One region of the Acetobacter sp. P5B1 genome, then DNA from elsewhere that is predicted to be linked to it. Evidence: riboswitches for the same ligand, from Rfam matches in the RefSeq annotation. Region 1 holds a riboswitch; the other holds the start of a gene.

The links. Region 1 has a riboswitch for fluoride ahead of KP703_RS14275 (voltage-gated chloride channel family protein). Riboswitches for the same ligand answer to the same signal wherever they lie in the genome.
Region 2: linked by a shared signal. The riboswitch ahead of crcB (fluoride efflux transporter CrcB) and the one ahead of KP703_RS14275 (voltage-gated chloride channel family protein) in region 1 are both predicted to bind fluoride.

What each region holds. Positions count from the first base shown of each region.
Region 1 covers NZ_JACRVS010000038.1:17,672-21,081, reverse strand. The annotation lists gene KP703_RS14280 (DUF190 domain-containing protein) at 1-322, opposite strand, end outside; gene KP703_RS14275 (voltage-gated chloride channel family protein) at 326-1,720, opposite strand; fluoride riboswitch at 1,756-1,833, opposite strand; gene KP703_RS14270 (hypothetical protein) at 2,120-2,332, shown strand; gene KP703_RS14265 (efflux RND transporter permease subunit) at 2,359-3,410, opposite strand, start outside.
Region 2 covers NZ_JACRVS010000006.1:152,425-155,834, forward strand. The annotation lists gene KP703_RS05775 (cold-shock protein) at 1-120, opposite strand, end outside; gene KP703_RS05780 (M23 family metallopeptidase) at 298-990, opposite strand; gene crcB (fluoride efflux transporter CrcB) at 1,061-1,513, opposite strand; fluoride riboswitch at 1,596-1,661, opposite strand; gene KP703_RS05790 (DMT family transporter) at 1,880-2,893, shown strand; gene KP703_RS05795 (SDR family NAD(P)-dependent oxidoreductase) at 2,987-3,410, opposite strand, start outside.

The sequences.
Region 1 (3,410 bases):
GTGCCTCGTGGGAGAGGCAGAATGCCTGAAGCTGCTCATGGTCGCCCAGAATATCGACATAGACCGACAGAAGCGTATTGGGGATTTCCCCCAGTGTCTGCTGGATTTCCCCACTTCTCCAGAAGCCGTAATGTGCAAAGTGGGCATTCGAGCAGGTGAAGCCTGCTGCACGGGCCGCATGGACGATGTCACGATAGAGAGGACGGCGCTGGAACAGGCGGGTAAAAGGTTTCTGTTGTCGGCTTTGCGCCCGTGATGCGGACGTCATGAAAATCCGGAGAATACCGGCAGGTTCTGTCAGTAGGGTGGGCGTCTCGTGCATGGCTTATTTTCCGGTTTGTGTTGCTGGGTCAGAGGAGGTCTGGGTGCCGGTTTTCCGGACCCGCCGCCCGATGAAGCCACGGGCCTGCCGGAGCGCCATGCCCGCCGTAATGTGAGGATGTGCGGCTTTTGGAACACCGATGCGCTGGGACAGGTAAATCCCGGAATGACCGGAGCAGAGATAGGCAATAAAGCAGCCCGTCGCGATGTAGATGACGTCCGTAGCGCCAAACAGCTCGACCCCCATGAAGGTACAGGCCAGAGGGGTATTGGCCGCCCCCGCAAAAACAGCCACAAACCCGACTGCCGCGAGAAGATCGGTCGGCACGCCGAGAAAGGTGGACAGCGTATGTCCCAGACCGGCGCCAATGAAGAAAAGGGGCGTGACTTCCCCGCCCTTGAAGCCGGTCGACAGGGCGGCAACCGTGAAGACAAGCTTCCACAGCCAACTCCACGTATAATCACCCGGATGGAAGAAATTGAGGATTGAGGCACCATCAGGCGTGGCCGCCACCACACCAAGACCGAGATAGTCCCGTGATCCGGCGATGAAGACGAGCGCGATGGTCAGTACGCCGCCAATGGCGGGACGCAGCCAGGCAATGGGGCAAAGCGTGCGGAAAACCGGGCTGAGGCGGTGAACGGACTCTGCAAACAGCAGGCTGGTCAGGCCGAAGCAGACGGATGCCACACCGACCTTCAGCAGAAGCACCGGATCCGTATGAAAGATCTGGCCGGAAAGATCAGGATAGCCGGCAAACCCGATCCTGTAAGGGACGTGATGAATCCCCCAGGAATGACACACCATATCCGCGAGGATTGAGGCTGCCGCGACCGGAACAAGAGCACGGTAGTCAATACAACCGATACTCAGCACTTCCATGGCGAAGACGGCACCCGCGACGGGTGTTCCAAAGACCGCGCCAAATCCTGCCGCGATCCCGGCCATCAGGATGATGCGGACCCCGTTGTCGTCCAGACGGAACAGGCGGGCGAACCCGGATGCGATACTGCCACCGATCTGGACCGCTGTTCCTTCCCGGCCGACTGAGGCCCCGAACAGATGGCTGACGACGGTGGCGATCAGAACAAGAGGAGCCATACGCAGTGGCACACCGCCACCCGGTTCATGGATCTGATCGACGATCAGATTGTTACCCCCTTCGGCGGAACGCCCGAACCAGTGATACGCCAGCCCAACGACAACGCCTGCCACCGGCAGGAACCACAGCAGGCCGGGATGGGCGAAGCGATAGTCGGTGACATGATCGAGCGCCCAGAGGAAGACGGCGCATAACGTGCCGACGCAGGCTGCCATAGGCAGCAAAAGCCCGCTCCAGCGCAGAACGGCGAGAATATTTACTACGATGGAATTCTGAAACAGCGGAAGACGACCCATGACCCTGAACACACTCCTCCCTCACGTGCCATTATGGCGAGGTAGGAGTCATCAGCCCTTGGGGCGGTTCGACTTCTTTACGAAGTCAGGCAGAGTCCATTGCCGTTACGTCACACTACGATTTATCCGTTGCCTCATGTCAATGATAAATCTGTAAGGGGAAAAGAAACTTTGATAGCCTGACGAATAGGTTCAGACATTGCGCTTCCGCCTTCATGTCGGACATAAAAGTGGGTTGGCTCGCCTTTCGCATAACGGACATAGTCCGCGCAGTCCCCCGCTATCACTTGGAGCCGAGAGTGGGGTGATCGTTATGGGAAATAACCAGCAAGAATACAGGCGCTTAGGTTGGCCGTAGCAAGACACGCCCGAAGCCACTGGGCAGGGAGTATAAATCATTTGGATCGGGCAACGATGCTTTCGGTTTTCGGCCTTGACACGATGATGTTCGGTGCGGGCGGCAATCCAGATTTTATGGACAGCGTCAAGATTCATGAAGGCAATTCCGAACCCAACCAGAAGGTCGAGCCAGACCGAATGGTGGCCGAGCGTGATACGGAAGCAGTTTTCATTCTGGGTTCTATTGGCATATCGGACATAATCTTCAAGTAGTTCTGTGCAGCAGTGGCCCATACCTGTCACTTGAACAAGGTTTCCGGAACTCCCGTTTCGTTTTCAGAAAAACTACCAAATTTGACAGCAAGAATAGGCAAAACAAACAGGTTAAGTATCATTGATGTCATGAGCCCTCCAAGAATGACAGCTGCCATAGGTCCTTCGATTTCCCGCCCAGGCGCATTCATATCAACAGCCAGAGGCGCCAGTCCAAGCGCCGTAACGAGCGATGTCATGAGTACGGGGACGACGCGGTCTCTGGCCCCCCGGAGCGCTGTTGTTACTCCCCATGTGAGATGTTCCCGCTCGACCAAAGTCTCAAAATGCGAAATCATCATCACCGAATTCCGAAGCGTAATCCCGAATAGAGTAACGAAGCCGACTGTTGCCCCAAGAGTTAGCGTTGTGCCGGAAACAATGATTGCCAGAATGCCGCCGACAAATGCGAAGGGAAGATTGACGAGTATCAGAGCGAGATTGCGCCATCCTTGTGTGATTATTGAGAGCAGAATCATGACCGCTATGGCAGCGAGCCCGGAATTTATAAACAGTTCCTTGCGTGATTGTGATTCAGCTTCCGCTGCGGATGTAAACTGAACGTAGGTTCCAAGAGGCAGTTTGATATTTTTTGCTATAGTCGTGCGTGCGTCCTGAACGAAAGATTGAGCTGATCGTCCTGTAACATTTGCGGTGACAGTCTGTGTTCTCTGTGCTCCCAGATGTGACACCTGATAGCGACCGTTCGTCTCATATATGTCTGCGACAGCGCGGAGTGGTACGTAGTTTCCGTGAACAGTATGCAGTGGCAGGAAGCCGACAGACGCAACATCATTACGACTTGCGTCATCAAGACGAACCATAACATTAAAAGCCGCAGAACGCTCGTATATCTGCCCCACGGTTTCACCCTGCCAGGCTGTATGGATGGATCGGAGTACATCCGCCGACCGAAGCCCCCAGCGCTCCAGATCAGCAGGGCGTAGCCGAATAGCAAGTTCCGGAACACCAGGGGGTGCTTCTATCCGGACATCTGTTGCGCCATGTATCTGATGCAACATGCGGACAATATTATTTG
Region 2 (3,410 bases), on a different contig from region 1:
GTGCATGCCAGCGCGCTCAAGTTCAGAGATGTGAACGAACGCATCCTGACCACCATCTTCCGGCTGAATGAAACCAAAACCCTTGGTGGGGTTAAACCATTTTACGGTGCCTGTTGCCATAACAAAGGCTCCTTCACAAACAAATGCGGTCGTGCACAAAACACACACGAAATCATAACTTTTAAGGAGATATACCGAACGCAACACGCGCCGAAAACCCGGATAAAAGCACCCGCTGGCCACTGTGGTGCGCCTATCCGGGATGGAATGCAAGGGAATTCCGCATTCAGAGTAAAATCAATTATCAGTCATCCCCGGAACTTTGCCCATAGCCCGCAGATCCCAGCGGATTTGCAGGGGTTCACCCCCACGATACGCCCCCACATGAATATGCGGATTCCGCGCCACGCCATTATTGCCATCAATCGCCACAACCTGCCCGGCCGTCACGTGGTCACCCACCTTCACAACCGGCTCGGTCAGATGCGCGTAGACAACAGTCACACCGTCAGCCCGCTCAAACACCATCATGCTGGCAGGTGGCTTGCCCATGGTGCCGGGCGTGTTGGTCTCGGTGTTGAGGTGAATATATTTCACCACGCCATCAATCGGCGCATGCACTGGGGTGTGCCAGCCATACCAGTCGGTATTTTTCGTGCCGTCACCCCGATACATTTTGGCAAAGCCGTGGTCACTTTCAAAACCACCCACCACCATGCAGTCCGTACCCAGCGCATCCCCCGCACCGTGCAACTGGCCGAGCGGGTGCTCCGTGCAGGCATAGGGCTTCTCAAACAGGGGAGCCAGCGTGACCTGATGAATTTCTGCCGGATCATCCACCCAGCTTTCCAGCCCCGGCGGCAGACCCATGGCCTGAAGCTTCTGGTCCAGCCTGTGCCGCTGCTCAGCGGTGGGCGTTGCCAGAGCGGGCGCACTCAGGCTCCCCATTATCACCGCCAGCATCATGGCCCCGGACAAAACCTGCTTCATCACGCCTCTCATTCCGAATAAGAAATGAGATTGCCCCGCACACTCCTGCAACACAAGAGCAGGACCGGTTTTACCCCTCCATCTCCCCTTCCATATCACTCTGTTCCTCCGCCTGTGTCAGCTGCACATACTGGCCGTTCAGGTGCGTGGCGAGCAGGTGGCCGAGCGAGACCGCGCTGATGCACAGCAGGACAGACAGCGTGACATTAGCCAGCGCCCGCCCCCACGCCTCACTGCGCAGCAGGTCCAGCGTTTGCAGGCTGAAGGACGAAAAGGTGGTGTAGCCGCCGCACAGGCCCATCATGACAAACAGACGCGTGTTGTCAGAAACCGGGTAGCGACCGTCCGCCAGCGTGAGCGTGCTGAAAAAGCCGATGATGAACGACCCCACCACATTAATGCCCACAATGGTGCCCCAGGGCATCATGCGGCTGAGGGGGGCGGTCAGCATCGTCATCACATAACGCGCCAGCGTGCCCAGCGCACCGCCAAGCATGACCAGAAGACAGGAGGCAAAAGACATTCTCGGGCCTTTCATTCTGGCGGGCTTTCCAGAACGCCCGCCGTGCTGCGGCGGGAAAAAGACGCACGTCTCCCGCCAGATGGTTACGGCAGGAGTCATCAGCCCTTGCAAGGGCGGTTAAAGGGGGAACCCCATCCCCTTGCTGCTTTTATAGGGTGTTCGGCCCGCTGGCTCAATCGTCTCTTCCGGGCGCGCTGGCCATTAAGAATGCGCAGGGCTCCTCTGCCCTCCCCAAAACCTGTGCAAATGTACTTCCAACCCGCGCCGTTTTTTGCTTATTGCGCGAGAAGAAGCCGGAACATGCCGGTGTGCAAGAACACTCTTCTCTCACCCGCGGCTCGACCACCAGAACAGTACAGGCAGTATATGGACCCCAAAATTCTCTTCTCCGGCATTACGCTGGCTCTGGGGGCATTTGCCTCCTTCGCTATTAGTGATGCCTTCTCCAAGCTGCTTGGGGGACGGCTCGACCCGTTTGAGGTCGCCTTCTCCGGCGGGGTCTTCGGCCTGCTTCTTCTGCCATTTATCCGCAAGCCTGAGGAATCCTACCGCGACGTGTTCCGCACGCAGGAACCCGCCATGTGGGTGCTGCGGGCGGTGTGTACATTTGTGGCCACGGCAGCCAGCGTGGAAGCCTTCATGCTGCTGTCCATGCCCGAAGCGCTCTCGCTGATGTTCCTCATGCCGCTGTTTGTCACCATTCTCTCCGTGGTACTGCTCAAGGAGAAGGTGACCGCCTGGGCCTGGCTGGCCGTGGTGCTGGGCTTTATTGGCGTGCTGATTGTGCTGCGCCCCGGCGTGCGCGCCCTGCATTTTGGGCATCTGTGCGCCCTGATTGCCGCCGTTGCCAACGCTGTGAGCGTGATTGCCTACCGTCTGGCCGGGCAGGACAGCGCGCGGCTTTCCCTGTTTGGCTCCAGTCTGGTTGGCCCGCTGATAGGTAATGGTGTGCTGATGTGGGCGCACGCCACATGGCCGCACGGTGTCAGCACATGGGTTTATCTGTTTGGCTATGGCTTTCTGGCTGCCCTCGGCCAGTTGCTGATGATGATGGCCACGGCCCGCGCACCCGCCAACCGCGTTGCCCTGCCGCAATACAGTCAGATGGTATGGGGCGTGGCGCTGAGCTATCTGGTGTTCCATCAGCCGCTGGATGGCTGGACCTTTGTGGGTATTGTGGTTGTCACCCTCTCGGGCCTGCTCAACTGGATCCGCCAGCGCATCCGGTATGAACGCATGGCCATGAAGGAACGGCTGGAACGCATGCAGGCCAGAAAGGCCGCCAAGGCTGCGGAGAAAATTGCTGCCAAACAGGCCAAGGAAAAAGCCCTGCGGGACCGCCAGCAGGCCATTGCGGAAAAAATCGCCCCGACCAAATAAGTCGCGCTCCGCAAGACAGACCTCCTGACACAAAAAATGCCGTGCCCTTTTTAAAAGAGGCACGGCATTTTTATTTGGAACGCAAAGAGGCTTTTAGTTCGCCATCGTCCGATCGACCGCCAGACCGGCGGAGGCCTGACAGGTGGGCATCATTTCCACATGGTTGATGTTCACATGTGCGGGCAGTGCGAGAACCCACGCTACGGTTTCCGCAATATCGTCCGGCAGCAGCGGCTTGGTTCCGTTATACACGGCATCCGCTTTCTCTTTGTCGCCCAGACGCACTTCACTAAATTCGCTGCCGCCGCACAGGCCCGGCGCAATGGTTGTGGCCCGCACCTGCCTGCCCAGCAGATCACTCCGCAGGTTGCGCATAAACTGTTCCACAAACGCCTTGCTGGCCCCGTAAACATTGGCCCCCGGATACGGATACGTGCCCGCCGTACTACCCAGTGAAATCACGTGCCCGCTATTGCGCGCCACCATGCCCGGCAGCAGCGCACGGGTGATTTCCACA